DNA from 4 places in the Pseudomonas siliginis genome. Region 1 is predicted to be linked to each of the others. Evidence: predicted binding sites of a transcription regulator. Region 1 holds the regulator's gene; each other region holds the start of a gene.

Region 1 (4,495 bases):
ACAGATTCAGACTGGTGGTGTTGATCTTCAGGTCGGCCAGATCGGCAATCGGACCGAGCAGGGCGGTTTCGTCGTGAATCGCCTCGGCCAGTGAGCGATTGGCGTTGCTCAGCGGGTGACGACGACGGGTCTCGGAAAAACGCTTGAGCAGGGTTTCTTCATCGGCGTCCAGGTACAGCACATCGCACTTGATATGCTTGGCACGCACGTCTTCGAGCAACTCAGGGAAACGTGACAGATGGCTGGGCAGGTTGCGCGCATCGATCGACACGGCGACCAGCGGCTGCGCCAGTTCCGTGTGAATCAGCGCCCGCTCGGCCAGTTCCGGCAGCAAACCGGCCGGCAGATTGTCGATGCAGTAGTAGCCGTTGTCCTCAAGGACATTCAGGGCGGTACTTTTACCCGAGCCCGAACGGCCACTGACAATGATCAAACGCATGATTAGTGCCCGTTCTGCTCGTCCAGTACGACCTGGTACAAGGCTTCATTGCTCGGAGCGCTGCGTAGCTTGTCGCGCACTTCCTTGCGGTCGAGCATGCTGGCGATCTGGCGCAACAACTCCAGATGCGCGTCGGTTGCGGCTTCCGGGACCAGCAATACGAACAACAGGTCCACCGGAGCGCCGTCGATGGCGTCGAAATCGATCGGGGCTTCGAGGTGCAGCAGGGCGCTCACTGGCCCCGCGCAGCCCTTGAGGCGGCAGTGGGGAATGGCGATGCCGTTGCCAAAACCGGTGGAGCCGAGTTTTTCACGGGCGATCAGCGCCTCGAAGACATCCTGCATCGCCAGATCCGGCACTTCGCGGTGGATCAGGTTGGCAATCTGTTCGAGGGCTTTTTTCTTGCTGCCGCCCGGCGCGTTCACTTGGGAACGGCCGGGGGTCAGGATGGTTTCAAGTCGGATCATGGATAGGGGTGTTAACGACCGGTCGCGCCCTGGAGGAGGCTCTGGGTCTTTTCCTTATGCTTTTTGAGTTGGCGATCCAGCTTGTCGGTAAGTGAGTCGATCGCAGCGTACATGTCGGTATCTTCTGCGTTGGCGACCACTTCGCTGCCGGGGATATGCAAGGTGGCTTCGATCTTCTGCTTCAGCTTTTCGACGCACATCGTGACCTGCACGTTGGTGATCTTGTCGAAATGTCGCTCCAGTCGCTGGAGTTTTTCCTCGATGTAGGAACGCAGAGGTTGGGTCACTTCCAGTTGGTGTCCACTGATGTTGACTTGCATACAGCTTCTCCTTCGTTGCCAGTGCATAAAGCGGCAGGCCGAAAAGCCTGCCACTGGAACGCTGTAACGTGGCTTACATCAACCGCTTGCGTTCGCTCGAAGGCGCGATTCCGAGGGATTCGCGGTACTTGGCGACGGTGCGGCGAGCCACCTGAATGCCTTGTGCCTCCAGTAAACCAGCGATCTTGCTGTCACTCAACGGCTTTTTCTGATTTTCCGCAGCGACCAGTTTCTTGATGATCGCGCGGATCGCCGTGGACGAGCATTCGCCGCCTTCGGAGGTGCTGACGTGGCTGGAGAAAAAGTATTTCAGCTCATAAATACCGCGCGGGGTATGCATGAATTTCTGTGTGGTCACCCGGGAAATCGTCGATTCGTGCATGCCGACCGCTTCGGCGATGTCATGCAATACCAACGGCTTCATCGCTTCGTCGCCGTATTCGAGGAAGCCGCGCTGATGTTCGACGATCTGCGTGGCCACTTTCATCAGGGTTTCGTTGCGGCTCTGCAGGCTCTTGATGAACCAGCGGGCTTCCTGCAACTGGTTGCGCATGAAGGTGTTGTCGGCGCTGGTGTCGGCACGCTTAACAAACCCGGCGTACTGGGCATTGACGCGCAGGCGTGGCACCGATTCCTGGTTCAGCTCGACCAGCCAGCGCTCGTTGTCCTTGCGCACGATCACATCGGGAATGACGTATTCGGCTTCGGTTGATTCGATCTGCGAGCCCGGACGCGGATTGAGGCTCTGTACCAGCTCGATGACCTGGCGCAGCTCGTCTTCCTTGAGCTTCATCCGGCGCATCAACTGGCTGTAATCGCGGCTGCCGAGCAGGTCGATGTAATCGGCGACGAGGCGCTTGGCCTCGGTCAGCCACGGCGTCTTCGCGGGCAGCTGGCGCAATTGCAGCAGCAGGCATTCGCTGAGGTTGCGTGCGCCGATACCGGCGGGCTCGAATTGCTGGATGCGATGCAGGACGGCTTCGATTTCGTCGAGCTCGATGTCCAGTTCCGGATCGAACGCTTCAAGAATTTCTTCGAGTGTTTCGTCCAGATAGCCCTGATTGTTGATGCAGTCGATCAGGGTGACAGCGATCAGGCGATCGGTGTCGGACATCGGTGCCAGGTTCAGTTGCCAGAGCAGATGGCTTTGCAGGCTCTCGCCGGCGGACGTGCGGGTGGTGAAATCCCACTCATCGTCATCGCTGCTGGGCAGGCTGCTGGCGCTGGTCTGGTAGACGTCTTCCCAGGCGGTATCCACTGGCAGTTCGTTGGGGATGCGCTCGTTCCAATCGCCATCCTCGAGGTTATCCACCGTCGGGGCGGTTTCCTGGTAGGAGGGTTCCTGGATTTCGGCGGGCTTCTGTTCGGCGTTGTCGGCCAGCGGATCGGCGTTGTCGAAGTCGTCGCCTTCTTCCTGGCGCTCGAGCATCGGATTGGATTCCAGAGCCTCCTGGATCTCCTGTTGCAGGTCCAGGGTCGACAATTGGAGCAGGCGGATGGCCTGTTGCAGCTGCGGTGTCATCGTCAGCTGCTGGCCCATTCTCAAGACTAGCGATGGTTTCATGGCAGGGGCTTAACACCTTATTCGCCGGCGCTTTGCGCCATCCACTACAGGGCGCCGAAGCGCCAAACTTAAGCAAATTATATGCCTGAAACTGAAGTGTTTGCCTAGAGCGCTGTAACAATTAAAGCGGATAAATGCGCCTTGAATCGATACAGCGCTGTCGCGCTTACAGGCGGAACTCGTGACCCAGATACACTTCCTTGACCAGATCGTTGGCCAGGATGGTCTCGGCATCGCCTTCAGCGATCAGTTGACCGTCGTTGACGATGTAAGCGGTTTCGCAGATATCCAGCGTCTCACGCACGTTGTGGTCGGTGATCAGCACGCCGATGCCCTTGGCCTTGAGGTGATGGATGATCTGCTTGATGTCGCCGACCGAGATCGGGTCGACACCGGCGAACGGTTCGTCGAGCAGGATGAACTTGGGTGCAGTGGCCAGGGCGCGAGCGATTTCCACCCGGCGACGCTCACCGCCGGACAGGCTCATGCCGAGGTTGTCGCGGATGTGGCTGATGTGGAATTCCTGCAGCAGGCTTTCCAGCTCCTTGCGACGACCGGCCTTGTCCAGCTCCGGGCGGGTCTCGAGGATCGCCATGATGTTGTCGGCGACCGACAGTTTACGGAAGATCGACGCTTCTTGCGGCAGATAGCCGATACCGGCCTTGGCGCGGCCGTGCATCGGCTGGTGGCTGACGTCCAGATCATCGATCAGCACACGGCCCTGATCTGCCTGCACCAGGCCAACGATCATGTAGAAGCACGTAGTCTTGCCGGCGCCGTTCGGGCCGAGCAAGCCGACGATCTGCCCGCTGTCGATCGACAGGCTGACGTCACGCACGACCTGGCGGCTTTTATAGGCCTTGGCCAGGTGCTGAGCTTTCAGAGTTGCCATTACTGGGATTTCTCTTCGGTTTTCTTCTTCGGCTGGATCACCATGTCGATGCGCGGACGCGATTCGGTGACCTTGCTGCCCGTGGCGCGACCGGCGCTGGCCAGCTTCTTCACGGTGTCGTAGACGATTTTTTCGCCCTGGGTGACGTTGTTATCCTTGTCGATAACCTTGGCCTTGTCGATCAGCACCACCCGGTTCTGCTGGGCGTGGTATTGAATCGTCACGCCGTAGCCCTTGACTGGGTTGGCGTCGCCCTGGGTCTGCAACTGCTCGAAGTAAGCCAGGTTGCCTACCGATGTCACCACGTCGATGTCGCCATTGGGCGCGCGCGTCATGGTCACGGTGTTGCCTTTAACGATCATCGAGCCTTGGGTAATGATCACGTCACCTTTATAGGTGGCGATGCCATTCTTGTCGTCCAGTTGGGCGTCGTCGGCCTGAATGCGGATAGGCTGCTGCTGATCGTTCGGCAGGGACCAGGCGCTCGCGCTTCCCAGTGCTGCGCCCAGACTGAGCAAAATAGGGAGGGTTTTAACGAGCCTCATACTGTCCTCTTACGTTCGATTGCAGGTGTATCCTGCTGTCCTTCAGGTACGCTTTCATTCCGACGCCAGTCGATACGCCGCCAGCGCCCTCGATTCTAACGGGTTGCGCGGTCTGCGCATATTCTTGCTGCGGGAACACGGTCATGCGGGTGCTGGTGATCAGGGTTCCGCGCTGTTTCTCATCGGTGCGCTGTACGCGTACCGAATCGATCAATTCAACTTCGGTGCCGCCCGAATTCACTTCGCCGCGCTCGCTGGTCACGTGCCA
Region 2 (4,495 bases), 1.0 Mb from region 1:
AAAGCCCCTCACCCTAGCCCTCTCCCAGAGGGAGAGGGAACCGAGCGGGGGATGGCCGAATCATTTGCCGATCTGAACGATTTCGAGTGAATCCATAATCGACTCGGTCGTTCAGGTCGGCGGACAGCGCAAGACAACGCGGTCGGTCCCCTCTCCCTCCGGGAGAGGGCTAGGGTGAGGGGCTCTTGATTTGCAGCGAAAATTTCAGCCCAGCAACTCACTCATGGCAATGATCTGCTCCGCCACCTGAATCAGCTTCTGCTGGCGGCTCATCGCCTGGCGGCGCATCAGCGTGTAGGCCTGTTCCTCGTTGCAATCCTTCATCTTCATCAGCAACCCCTTGGCCAGTTCGATGCGCTTGCGCTCGGCCAGTTGCTGATCGCGCGCCTGCAATTGCGCGCGCAAAGCCTGGTCACTCTCGAAGCGCGCCATCGCCACGTCGAGAATCGGCTGCAACCGTTGTGCGTGAATGCCTTCGACGATGTAGGCACTGACCCCGGACTTGATCGCCTGACGCATCACCCCCGGGTCATGTTCGTCGGTAAACATCACGATCGGCCGGGGCTGGTCGCGGCTGACCAGCACCACTTGCTCCATGACATCGCGGCTCGGTGACTCGGTATCGATCAGGATCACGTCCGGGCGCACCGTTTCGACGCGCGCCGGCAGGTCGATGGTCAGGCCGGACTCGTCGATTACCTCGAAGCCGGCCTCGGTCAGCGCCGCTTTCAGGCGTCCGACTTTTTTCGCGGTGTCGTTGATCAGCAGAATGCGCAACATGTTCGCGGTCTCCTGTCAGCGCTGGGCGAGAAGGGGGGCGGTGTCGTTCAGGGCGTGCAGTTTGAAACTGCGCGCATAGCCCGCCGGGTCGCTGCCGTCCCAGACCTTGCCGTCGAGCAACTGGCTGCTGCGCAGGTCTGCGTACGAAGTCGCAACACCGACCGCGCTGGCGGCCTCGCGATACAGATCCAGACGCTGAACCTGACGGGCGACGGCCAGATAATCCGGATCCTCGCGCAACAGACCCCAGCGACGAAACTGGGTCATGAACCACATGCCGTCGGAGAGGTACGGCAGATTGACCTCGCCATCGCCATGAAAACGCAGCGCATGCGGATCCTGCCAGCGATTGCCGAGGCCGTCGGCGTAATCCCCCATGAAACGCGGCTCGATGCAGGCGGCGGGGGTGTCGAGGTATTCGGCGGCGCTGAGCAATTGCGCGGTGCTGCGGCGGTTCTCCGGGCTTTCTTCTATGAAGCGGCTGGCCTCAAGAATGGCCATGACCAGCGCCCGCGCGGTGTTGGGGTATTGCTCGACAAATTCCCGGGTGCAGCCGAGGACTTTTTCCGGGTGGTCGGGCCAGATGCTCTGGCTGGTCGCCAGGGTGAAACCGAGATTCTGCTGCACGGCGCTGGCCGCCCACGGTTCGCCGACGCAAAAGCCGTCGATGCGCCCGGCTTGCAGGTGCGCGACCATTTGCGGCGGCGGCACTACCACGCTGTCGACGTCCTGCAACGGATGAATGCCCTGGCTCGCCAGCCAGTAATAAAGCCACATCGCATGGGTGCCGGTGGGGAAGGTCTGGGCGAAGGTCAGTTTTGCGCGGCTTTGGTGCACATGCCGATCGAGCGCTTCAGGACTGTTCACGTCAGCCTGTTGCAAACCATGGGACAGGTTCAGGCTCTGGCCATTCTGGTTCAGGCCCATCAGCACTGCCATGTCGGTCGGGGCGACGCCGCCGATGCCCAGGTGCACCGCGTAAATCAGTCCGTACAGGCTGTGCGCGGCATCCAGTTCGCCGCTGACCAGTTTGTCGCGCAGGTTGGCCCATGAGGCCTGACGTTTGAGGTTCAGCGTCAGGCCGTAGGGCTGGGCGAAGCCCTGGGTGGCGGCGACCACCACCGAGGCGCAGTCGCTCAGCGCCATGAAGCCGAGATTGATCGCGCTCTTCTCCGGCGCATCGCTGCCATTGACCCAGGCCAAAGGCCCCAAGGACGTTTCGTTCATACGCTACCTCAAAAAAAACGTCGTCCCGGATTCTGCGCAGGCAAAACCCGGGGACGACGCCATTGTCCTGGCCTGCGCGCCGTCATTGGTCGGCAGACTGATGAGCGGGGTGGTGCAAGGCATATGCCAGTCGCCTGATTCGCGCAGGCGCCTCGCGCCGGGGGACGATGCCCGGCTATAATCGCCGCCTCTTTTCGCCGCCCGAGTCATTGCCGCCCATGTACACCCTGGCCCGTCAGCTGTTGTTCAAACTTTCCCCGGAAACCTCCCACGATCTGTCGCTGGATCTGATCGGCGCGGGTGGACGTTTGGGCCTCAACGGCTTGCTGTGCAAGGCTCCGGCGAAAATGCCGGTGACCGTCATGGGGCTGGAGTTCCCGAACCCGGTAGGGCTGGCGGCAGGTCTGGACAAAAACGGCGCGGCCATCGACGGCTTTGCGCAACTGGGTTTCGGCTTTGTCGAAATCGGCACCGTGACCCCGCGTCCGCAGCCGGGTAACCCGAAACCACGGATCTTCCGCCTGCCGGAAGCCGAGGCGATCATCAACCGCATGGGCTTCAACAACCTTGGCGTGGATAACCTGCTGGCGCGGGTCGCTGCGGCGAAATACCAGGGCGTGCTGGGCATCAATATCGGCAAGAACTTCGACACCCCGGTCGAGCGCGCGGTCGACGATTACCTGATCTGCCTGGACAAGGTTTACGCCCACGCCAGCTACGTCACCGTCAACGTCAGCTCGCCAAACACCCCGGGCCTGCGCAGCCTGCAGTTCGGCGACTCGCTCAAGCAATTGCTCGCGGACCTGGCCACGCGCCGCGCCGAACTGGCTCTGCGTCACGGCAAGCATGTGCCGCTGGCGATCAAGATCGCGCCGGACATGACCGACGAAGAAACTGCGCAGGTCGCCCAAGCCTTGATCGAAACCGGCATGGATGCGGTGATCGCCACCAATACGACTTTGAGTCGTGTCGGCGTCGAAGGCATGGAGCATGGCGACGAGGCGGGCGGTCTGTCGGGTGCGCCGGTGCGTGAAAAGAGCACCCATACCGTGAAGGTGCTGGCGGGCGAATTGGCCGGGCGTTTGCCGATCATTGCTGCGGGCGGGATTACCGAAGGCAAGCACGCGGCGGAGAAAATCACCGCCGGTGCAAGCCTGGTGCAGATCTATTCGGGCTTCATCTACAAAGGCCCGGCGCTGATTCGTGAATCGGTAGACGCCATCGCCGCGTTGCGCTGAGGATTGCCGAGGCCTTGGGGAGCCTTTGTGGCGAGGGGATTTATCCCCGCTGGGCTGCTCAGCAGCCCCAAACCTTCCACAGTGATATGCCAGGTAGATTGAAGTTTGGACTTCGCGACTGCTGCGCAGCCGAGCGGGGATAAAATCCCCTCGCCACGTGGATCCCGGTTAACCCTTTTTGCAGGCATAAAAAAGGGCTCCTCGAAGGAGCCCCTGGGCCGTAGCCCGCCGTCCGGGAGGGACGTGCGTGGTTAATTCAGTGCAGATTCAGATTGTCGTGTCGGAATAAATGCCCTGTGTCAGCCGACGGCGTGAAGTTCGTTGAGTCTGTGGATTCCCGCAGTGCCGGTCATACCGTCCCAGTTGTCGCCGCGTCCTTCTCGCCAGCCGTTGATCCAGGCTTGACGTACCGACGGTAGAGTAAATGGGCAAAGCTCACGGGATTTGCCACCAACGCCATATTGATATCCGCGCAAAAATGCTCTTTCCAACGGATCACGCTTAAGTCTTCTCATAGGGTGTTTCCCTCACTTGTTGACTGTAGTGTCGCGTTGACCTCAATTGAGGTCTGGCAGAAAAAACCTGCCATCGTGCGGCTCGCTGCCGGCGTGGCGAGCCAAGGTGTTGACGCCGTTGCGACGTCAACCTGTGCTCAGTTCTAACCAATGAGTCACACCGAGGGAATGATCGTTTTGTCATAAGCACGTAACGTAAAGGATGCTATGGCGATAAGTAACCGCGTATTTATTCAACGTTCATTGCGCAAACCCCGGTATGATCGGCGCCCCGCTGACTCAGGGGGTTAATCCTTTAGTGAGAATGACCCACGTTTGCGCTTGGGTAATATTCGACGAAGGGTCGCTTTCAGTCTTTTTGTTTCACCAACTTTTTTATCTGTCCCGGCATCTAAGCTCTTTTAACCCGAGCAGCGGGGATGGAACGGCACACCTTCGTGCCACGCGGGCGCTCTTTCAGAAAAGCGCCTGATTGAAAACCGGGTCGGCAATGCGTTGCCGGCCCACTAGCCAAAGGCTCTGGAATTACCATGTCCGATCGTTTCGAACTCTTCCTCACTTGCCCCAAAGGCCTTGAAGGCCTGCTCATCGAGGAAGCCGTCGGGCTTGGCCTTGAAGAAGCGCGCGAGCACACCTCCGCCGTGCGTGGCATGGCGACCATGGAAACCGCTTATCGCCTGTGCCTCTGGTCGCGTCTGGCCAACCGTGTGTTGCTGGTGCTCAAGCGTTTCCCGA
Region 3 (4,495 bases), 660 kb from region 1:
ACGTTGCCGTCGATACCCTTGAGCGGCGTCAGCAGCAAGGTGCCGCCACGCAGGCTCTTGGAGTTACCGATCGAAGACACGGTGATGTCGACCTGCTGACCTGGCTTGGCAAACGCTGGCAGATCGGCACTCACCGACACCGCCGCGACGTTCTTCAACTGCACGTTGCCCGATCCCGGCGGCACCTTGATGCCGAACTGCGAGAGCATGTTGTTGAAGGTCTGCAGGGTGAACGGGGTCTGCGTCGTCTGGTCACCGGTGCCGTTAAGCCCGACCACCAGGCCGTAACCGATCAACTGGTTGGAGCGCACGCCGGAAATGCTGGCGATGTCTTTCAGCCGCTCGGCGTGTGCGGTGAACGCCGCAGACATCAACAACGCGGCCACCATAAGACTTTTCAGATTCAACGTAGCCACCTAGAAAGGGAACAGCGGGCTGAGGAAGAAACGGTCGAACCAGCCTGGCTGACTCGTATCGGCAAACGCGCCGGTACCCGAGTAGGTGATGCGTGCATCGGCGACACGGGTCGACGACACGGTGTTGTCGGTCGCGATGTCATCGGCGCGGACCATGCCGGCGATGCGCACCAGTTCATCACCGGTATTGAGCGTCAGCCACTTCTCGCCACGCACGGCGATGATGCCGTTGGGCAGCACGTCGGCCACGGTCACGGTGATCGAACCGGTCAGGCTGTTGCTCTGCCCGGACTTGGCGTCGCCCTTGGTCGAACGGTCGGCGCTGTAGCCAGCGTTCAGGCTCAGGTCACCGCCACCAATCGGGTTGTTGGTGGTCAGGCTGGAGCCGAACAACGAGGTCAGACCGATCGAGTTATCGCTGTTCTTGTCCATCTGCGAGTTGGCGTTCTTGCTCGCCTGGGTGCGCTCGTTCAGGGTGATGGTGATGATGTCACCGACCCGGAACGCCTTGCGGTCGCTGTACAGGTTCTGCTCGAAGCCGGCCTGATAGATCGAGCCGTTATTGGCAGCCGCCGGCAACGGTGTGCGCGGCAACACCGGGGCGTAGTAAGGGTCATTGGGCTTGGGCGTCGGGGCGACGCAGCCCGCGAGCGAGACGACCCCACTCAATGCCAGAACAGATACAAAGCGCTTCATGACCCTACCTCACGGTGTTGCTGGCGACCTCAGGCCACCCCAAAGACTGGATTACAGATTCTGCGTTACGAACGAGAGCATCTGGTCGGCGGTGGAGATCACCTTGGAGTTCATCTCGTAGGCGCGTTGAGTGGTGATCATGTTGACCATCTCTTCAACGGTGCTGACGTTCGAGGTTTCCAGGGTGTTCTGCAGCGTGGTACCGAAACCGTTCAGGCCCGGGGTGCCGATCTGTGGCGCGCCGGAAGCAGCGGTTTCCAGGAACAGGTTGTTGCCCACTGCTTGCAGACCGGCCGGGTTGATGAAGTCGGCGGTCTGCAGGTTGCCGATCACTTGCGAGGCCGGGTTGCCGGCGATGGTGATCGACACGGTGCCGTCACGGCCAACAGTGAAGGTCTGCGCATCGTTCGGGATGATGATCGCCGGTTCCAGGGCGAAACCGCTGGCGTTGACGATCTGGCCATTGGAGTCGAGGTGGAAAGTACCGTCACGGGTGTAGGACGTGGTGCCGTCCGGCTGCAGGATCTGGAAGAAACCGCGACCGTCGATGGCCATGTCCAGCGGCTGCTCGGTGGTTTGCAGGCTGCCGGCGGTGAAGTTTTTCTGGGTGCCCACAATGCGCACACCGGTACCCACTTGCAGACCCGACGGCAGTTCGCTGTCCTGGGTCGACTGAGCGCCTGGCTGACGCTTGATCTGATAGAGCAAGTCCTGGAACTCGGCACGGTCACGTTTGAAACCCGTGGTCGAAACGTTCGCCAGGTTGTTGGAAATGGTGGTCAGGTTGGTGTCCTGGGCGGACAGACCGGTTTTGGCAACCCATAGAGCCGGAAGCATTCGATTCTCCTCGTGCGCCTGTTTTACGGCGCGACGTTCTGATAATTAGCTGATCTGCAAGACCCGAGCCATGGCCTGGTCGTCGTCTTTGGCGGTGTTCATCATCTTGACGTGCAACTCGAATTGCTTGGCCAGGGCCAGCACCGAAGTCATTTCTTCCACGGCATTGACGTTGCTCGACTCAAGGAAACCCGAGACCAGTTTGACGTTGGCGTCGGCTTGCGCCGGCTGGCCGTCCTTGGTGTAAATCGAACCGTCGAGGCCTTTGTTCATGTTCTTGATGTCCGGGTTGACCAGCTTGATCCGGTCGACTTCGGCCATGACGCGCGGACCTTCGCCCATTGCGCGAATGCTGATGGTGCCGTCTTCACCGACTTCGACCTGCTGCTCGGGCGGCACGGCGATCGGGCCGCCGTTACCGATCACCGGCATGCCGTTGCCGGCGCGCAGTACGCCGAGGGCGTCGATGTTGAGGCTGCCGGTACGCACGTAGCTTTCACCACCGCTGGGGTTTTGCACGGCGATGAAACCGTTGCCGGATACCGCGACGTCGAGTTCACGACCGGTCTGCACCAGCGATCCCGGCGTGAAGTCGGTGGCAGGACGTTCGCTCATGGCAAACGCGCGCGCCGGAAAGCTGTCGCCGAATACCGGCATCGAACGCGCCTGCTCGAGGTCGCGCTGGAAGCCGTTGGTGGAAATGTTCGCCAGGTTGTTGGCATGCGCCCGCTGCGCCAGTGCGTTCTGGCTGGCGCCGGTCATTGCCACATAAAGGTACTTGTCCACAGTGTTTCCTCTGCATGCCGGACGTTTGCCGCCCACCGCTGTACTGCTCAGCCATAAGCAATTTGCAGACCAACTTTTTATTGGCGGGCGAAGGCCCGGTAAACAGGGGACTTGAGGGGATCGGAGGGCGAATCTGAAATGGGTCGAAGACGAAAAACCGGCGGTGTCATGCCGGTTAGTGGCAATCCTGAGTTCGGCGGGGGATGGAGATCCTGTGGCGAGGGGATTTATCCCCGTTCGGCTGCGCAGCAGTCGCCAAGCCTGCAAATGAGGTCGCTGGGAAGAAAAAGCGGGGCGGCTTCGCCGCCCATCGGGGATAAATCCCCTCGCCACAAAGGCTCTATTTAGCTTTCGGAGGTTTTGCCAACCTCATACTCACGCAACTTGTTGGCAATGGTGGTGTGCGAAACACCGAGTCGCTTGCCCAACTGCCGACTGCTTGGATGCTCGGAATACAGCCGTTCCAGCACCGCTTTCTCGAAGCGCCCGACGATCTCGTCCAGACTGCCGTCGAGGGAAAAATCGCCAAGCGGCTGACGCACGCCATAATCCGGCAGGCGAATATGTTCGGCCTTGACCGTGCCGCCGTCGCACAGGGAAACCGCCTGGAACAGCACGTTCTCCAGTTGCCGCACATTGCCCGGCCAGTGGTAATGGCTGAGGCGATCCATCGCCGCCGGGGCCAGTTTCGGCAGCGGACAGCCGATCTGCCGACTGGCCTGGTCGAGAAAGTGTTCAACCAGCGGCGTCAGACCGTCGAGGCACTCGCGCAGCGGCGGGATGTGCAGCGACAGCACGTTCAAGCGGTGATAGAGATCCTGGCGAAACTCGCCGCGCGCGCACAATTCGGACAAGTCCACCTGCGTCGCGCAGATCACCCGCACGTCCAGATACACCTCTTCATCACTGCCGACGCGACGGAAGCAACCGTCCTGAAGAAAGCGCAGCAATTTGACCTGCAAACGCGGACTCATCTCGCCGACGCCATCGAGAAACAGTGTGCCGCCAGCGGTCAATTCGAGCAGGCCAAGCTTGCCTTCGGCCCGCGCACCTTCGAAGGCGCCGGGGCCGTAGCCGAACAACTCGGTCTCGGCCATCGACTCCGGCAGTCCGGCGCAGTTGAGCGCCATCAACGGTGACTGTCCGCGCGGGCTGGCGAGGTGGCAGGCGCGCGCCAGCAATTCCTTGCCGGTACCGGTTTCGCCTTCTATTAATAGCGGCGCATCCAGCGGCGCCATGCGCCGCGCTTCGCGGACCACGGCGGCCATGACTTTCGAACTTTGAAAGATGCTGTCGAACCCGCGCAGCTCTTGCTTGCGCACATTGTAGATTCGCTCGCCGACCCGATCGGCGCGGTGCAGGGTCAGTACGGCGCCGGCCATGGCCTCGCTGTCGTCGTGTTCCGATTGCAGCGGCGCGATGTCGGCGAGAAAGATGTCGCCCTTGACCTTGACCCGCATGCCGTTGATCCGCGATTTGTTGGCGCGCACCAATTCCGGCAAATCGAAATCCTCGGCGTAGCGCGACAGCGGAATCCCCGGCACCTCATCGACGCGCACCCCGAGCAACTGCGCCGCCGCGCGATTGGCCGCAACGATCGAACCGCCCATGTCGATCGACAGCACCGGAAATTCCAGCGCGCCGAGCAACGCATTCAGTTCCATGTGCCGGCGCTCGCTGGGCATCAGCCCGACGCGTTTGACCCCGAACACCCCGCCGATCGCCTCGAACTTCGGCCGCAACGCCTGGAACTGGATGTT
Region 4 (4,495 bases), 2.6 Mb from region 1:
TTCGTGCCGGGTTAGTCGGCTCTATATACCAATGGTTTGTACTTTGGACAGGGCAACGGTGCCCTTGCCGGCCAGGTTGAGCATCAGCTCGCCACCGGTCTGGCTGATCGTCACGCTGTTGACGGTCGCCGGCAGGTAGGTCGCCAGGTCGGTCGCGGTGCCGTTGATCGGTGCGTTGGCCTTGAACGTGTAAGTGCCGACCGGAACCACGGTGCCGGCGGTGTCCTTGCCGTCCCAAGTGAAGCTGGCATCGCCGGCAGCGCGGCTGCCCAGGTCGATGGTGCGCACGGTCTTGCCGTCCTTGTCGGTGATGGTCACGGTGCCGCCGGCAATCGACGAAGGCACGGTGACCGAACCGGTCAGGCCTTTGCTCGGGTCATCGAGCTGGGCGGTGTTGGTCTGCACGATCACGTTGCGACCGACCAGCGACGACGCTTGCAACGCCTGCGACGAGTTGTAGTTGCCGGCCAGGCCACTGACAGTGGAGTTCAGCGTGGTGATGCCTTCAAGGCTGCTGAACTGCGCCAACTGCGCGACGAAGGCACTGTTGTCCTGCGGGTCGAGCGGGTTCTGGTTTTTCAGCTGGGTGACCAGCAATTGCAGGAAAGCATCCTTGCCCAGCGCCTGGCCGCCGGTGGCACTGTTGGTCGCCGAAGCGATGCCGCCCGACGTCGTGCTGCTGGCCTTCTTCGACGAGTTGGCCAGGATGTCGTTCATGCTCAGGCTGCTGGTGGTATCCGTAACGCTCATTGCAGTCGCCCCTTATTACTGACCGAGGGTCAGTACCTTCTGCATCATGGTTTTGGCGGTGTTCATCATTTCCGCGTTGGTCTGGAACGAGCGGCTCGCGGAAATCATGTCAGCCATTTCTTCCACCACGTTGACGTTCGGGTAGTAGACGTAGCCCTTGGCGTCGGCGGCCGGATGGTTCGGCTCGTAGCGCGCTTCGAGGTTGCTCTGGTCTTCGACGACGCCAAGCACCTGCACGCCCTGCCCGGCCGCGTCCTGGTTCTGGAACAGCGAATTGCTGCCGCCGGCCTGGCCGCCCTGGAACATGGTGGCGAACACCGGATGACGGGCGCGGTAGGTCTGGTCGATGCTCGACGAAACGGTTTCGGCGTTGGCGATGTTCGAAGCCACGGTGTTCAGACGCGTGGTCTGCGCGCTCATGCCGCTGCCGGCAATGTTGAAAACGCTGGACAGGGACATGGATTATTCTCCGCGCAGGGCTGACACCAGCCCTTTGAATTTGCTGTTGAGCAAGGTGAAGCTGGCCTGGAAGCCGACAGCGTTTTCCGCGTAGTTCGACTGTTCCAGTTGAGCGTCGACGGTGTTCTGATCGATCGAAGGCTGCATCGGCGTGCGATACATCAGCGACTCGTCGCCGTTGCCCAGCCCTTCAGCCTCGATGTGCCGGCTGTTGGTCATGTTCAGGGCAAAGTGGCCGCCGGTCTTGGTCTTCTCGGTCTGTGCTTCGAGCACTTTGGAGAAATCCAGATCCCGCGCTTTGTAGTTCGGGGTGTCGGCGTTGGCGATGTTGTTGGCCAGCACTTCGGCACGCTGGGCGCGGAAGCCCAATGCCTTTTCGTGAATGCCCAGCGCTTTGTCGAAGCTGATGCTCATGTCGGGAACCTTCAGGTGACCGGTTTTTCGTATCTGAGCTTTAGCAAGCGCCGTGCCAAATGAACAAAGCCCCGTATTCCGGGGCTTTGCGCCTGACAGGCAAAGCGGCAATGCCAGAAAAGCGGCAACCGGTTACCGCCGGATGCCGCTTTTCTGCCGCTTGCCGTCGTTGCCAGGTCAGCGCAGATCCCTGTGGGAGCGAGCCTGCTCGCGAAGGCGGCGTGTCAGGCGCCAACTGTCTTATGGACAGACCGCTTTCGCGAGCAGGCTCGCTCCGACAGGGGGTTCGTGGAAAAGAATTCGGGCATAAAAAAAGGAGGCCTTTGCGGGCCTCCCGTTTTTGTATCAGCGCAAACCGCTTATTTCGCCTTGTAGATAATCCCCGGGCTGCACTGAACCATCTGGTAATGATCCGGCAATCCGTTCAACGCTTCCGAAGCGCCAAGGAACAGGTACCCACCCGGCTTCAACGTGCTGTGAATGCGCAACAGGATGTCCTTCTTCACTTCGGCAGAGAAGTAGATCAGCACGTTGCGGCAGAACACGATGTCGAACTTGCCCAGCGCCGCATAGCTGTCGAGCAGGTTGAACGAGCGGAATTCCACCCGGCTCTTGATCGGCGCCTTGACCACCCAGCGCCCCGGCCCTTTCGGGTCGAAGTAGCGTTGCAGGCGTTCCGGCGACAGACCGCGACCGATGGCCAGGCTGTCGTACTCGCCGGTCTTGCAGTTGTTGAGCATCAGGCCCGACAGATCGGTGGCAACGATCTGCACACCCATCTTCAACTGACCCAGGTTGCTGCGCTCGAACTCGTCGATCGACATCGACAGCGAGTACGGTTCCTGTCCCGACGAGCAGGCCGCCGACCAGATCCGCAGACGCTGGTTGGGGCTGGCCTTGATCGCTTCCGGCAGTACCTTGTTCTTCAAGACTTCAAACGGATAGGTGTCGCGAAACCACAGGGTTTCGTTGGTCGTCATGGCATCGACCACCTGCTCGCGCAAACCGCTGCGCGGCTGGGTCTGGATGCGCTGTACCAGCTCACCCAGGGACTTGATGCCTTGCTGCTCCATCAGTTTGTTGAGACGGCTCGAGACCAGATACTGCTTGTTTTCACCGAGCAGAATGCCACAGGCTTTTTCCAGGAAGACCCGGAACTGTTCGAAATCCAAATTACCCGTAGACAATGATGCCGCCTCTTAAATCGTGTTGACCGCCAGGGGCAGAAGGCCCCTAGCTGATATCTGCTGCTTTGATCCGGTCGACTACCCGGGATGCGAGGTCATCAGGACGGAATTTGGCCAGGAAGTCATCAGCACCGACTTTCTTCACCATCGCCTGATTGAATACCCCCGACAACGAAGTATGCAGGATGATATGGAGCTTTTGCATGCGTGCGTCGCCGCGGATTTCCGCCGTCAGGGTGTACCCGTCCATCTCCGGCATCTCGATGTCGGAAATCATCATCAGGAACTCTTCTTCCGGCTTCTTGCCCTCGTCGACCAGCTTGCGCAGGTAATCCAGCGCCTGCTTGCCGTCGTTCAGCGCCACCACTTCGACACCGATGGTCTGCAGACAACGCGTGACCTGCTTGCGCGCCACCGACGAGTCATCGACCGTCAGCACCCGCAGCGACAACGCCTTGGTCTGCGTCTCGACATCGACCACGCCCACCGAAATCGCTTCCGGCGTCGGCGCCACTTCGGCCAGCACCTTCTCGACGTCGATGATTTCGACCAACTGATTGTCAACCCGCGTCACAGCGGTCAGGTAGTGATCGCGGCCGGTACCCTTGGGTGGCGGATGGATCTCTTCCCAGTTCATGTTGACGATGCGCTCCACCGAGCGGACCAGGAAACCCTGGGTCTTGGTGTTGTACTCCGTGATGATCACGAACGGACTGTTCTTGTCTTTCAACGCACCGGAGCCCGTTGCCATTGCCAGATCCAGGATCGGAATGGTCGCTCCCCGTATATTCGCTACCCCGCACACGACAGGACTGGATTTGGGCATCAACGTCAGGGACGGGCACTGCAACACTTCCCGTACCTTGAACACGTTGATCCCGTAGAGCTGCGGCCCGTCGAGACGGAACAACAGCAGCTCGAGGCGATTCTGCCCTACCAGTTGCGTGCGCTGGTTCACCGAATCCATTACACCAGCCATGCCCAGACTCCTACACCAACGCCAAGTGTTGTTGCGACGCACATTCATTGCTAAACGGCACGGCGCTTGCTTTTTAACTCGTATGAACGCTCAAACGACATTTTCCCGACGCCTGACATCCTCCCTTCGCAAAGGGCTTTGCGCGGTGTCCGCCGTTTGCTGCTTGCTTGCTGGCAGTCCTGCCCATGCAGATGCGGTTACCTTGCCTGATATGCTTATCGGCGTGACTCAGGGCTTTCTTGAATTCACCGTAGAAGACTATTTGGCTTCCAGTCAAACCGAAGGCCGCTACGAAATCGAAGTCAACCAGCTCGACCCGCGCATGCGCATGCCCATGTGCGACAAGGAATTGACAGCCACGCTGGAGAGCCCGGCACGCCCGCTGGGCCGCGTTACGGTGAAGGTTCGCTGCGAAGGCAGTTCGCCCTGGACGGTGTTCGTACCCGCTCAAGTCCGCCTGTTTCGCGAGATCGTGACGACCACTCGTCCGCTGAAACGCGCCGGCATTATCGAGCCGCAGGATGTGACCTTGCGCGAGCGCGACGTCAGCACGATCAACCAGGGTTTCCTGACCTCGGTCGACGAAGCGATCGGGCAGAAACTTACCCGACCAACGGTCGCCGATCAGGTCATCACCCTGGTGCATCTGGAACAGGCCGAAGTGGTGCGCAAGGGTGACCAGGTGGTGATCACTGCGCGCAGCGGC

Evidence for each region. The regulator sigma-54, encoded in region 1, starts transcription at its own class of promoters, with help from an activator protein. The targets are predictions, from matches to a motif close to ANTGGCATNNANNTTGCTNT.
Region 2: the regulator sigma-54 is predicted to act here: its motif matches at 2,119-2,138, upstream of NF676_RS09615 (CmpA/NrtA family ABC transporter substrate-binding protein).
Region 3: the regulator sigma-54 is predicted to act here: its motif matches at 2,790-2,809, upstream of NF676_RS07885 (flagellar basal body rod protein FlgF).
Region 4: the regulator sigma-54 is predicted to act here: its motif matches at 1,664-1,683, upstream of flgB (flagellar basal body rod protein FlgB).

Annotation. Positions count from the first base shown of each region.
Region 1 is NZ_CP099598.1:1,003,288-1,007,782, forward strand. Features, by position in the region: gene rapZ (RNase adapter RapZ) at 1-439, opposite strand, end outside; gene ptsN (PTS IIA-like nitrogen regulatory protein PtsN) at 442-906, opposite strand; gene hpf (ribosome hibernation-promoting factor, HPF/YfiA family) at 918-1,226, opposite strand; gene NF676_RS04870 (RNA polymerase factor sigma-54) at 1,300-2,790, opposite strand; gene lptB (LPS export ABC transporter ATP-binding protein) at 2,957-3,682, opposite strand; gene lptA (lipopolysaccharide transport periplasmic protein LptA) at 3,682-4,227, opposite strand; gene lptC (LPS export ABC transporter periplasmic protein LptC) at 4,214-4,495, opposite strand, start outside.
Region 2 is NZ_CP099598.1:2,024,842-2,029,336, forward strand. Features, by position in the region: gene NF676_RS09610 (ANTAR domain-containing response regulator) at 205-780, opposite strand; gene NF676_RS09615 (CmpA/NrtA family ABC transporter substrate-binding protein) at 796-2,007, opposite strand; gene NF676_RS09620 (quinone-dependent dihydroorotate dehydrogenase) at 2,226-3,245, shown strand; gene rmf (ribosome modulation factor) at 3,545-3,760, opposite strand; gene rlmKL (bifunctional 23S rRNA (guanine(2069)-N(7))-methyltransferase RlmK/23S rRNA (guanine(2445)-N(2))-methyltransferase RlmL) at 4,291-4,495, shown strand, end outside.
Region 3 is NZ_CP099598.1:1,659,843-1,664,337, reverse strand. Features, by position in the region: gene NF676_RS07900 (flagellar basal body P-ring protein FlgI) at 1-389, opposite strand, end outside; gene flgH (flagellar basal body L-ring protein FlgH) at 417-1,112, opposite strand; gene flgG (flagellar basal-body rod protein FlgG) at 1,164-1,949, opposite strand; gene NF676_RS07885 (flagellar basal body rod protein FlgF) at 1,995-2,735, opposite strand; gene NF676_RS07880 (sigma-54-dependent phenylalanine hydroxylase transcriptional regulator PhhR) at 3,080-4,495, opposite strand, start outside.
Region 4 is NZ_CP099598.1:4,396,208-4,400,702, forward strand. Features, by position in the region: gene flgD (flagellar hook assembly protein FlgD) at 22-750, opposite strand; gene flgC (flagellar basal body rod protein FlgC) at 766-1,209, opposite strand; gene flgB (flagellar basal body rod protein FlgB) at 1,213-1,623, opposite strand; gene cheR (protein-glutamate O-methyltransferase CheR) at 1,983-2,810, opposite strand; gene NF676_RS20235 (chemotaxis protein CheV) at 2,857-3,789, opposite strand; gene flgA (flagellar basal body P-ring formation chaperone FlgA) at 3,872-4,495, shown strand, end outside.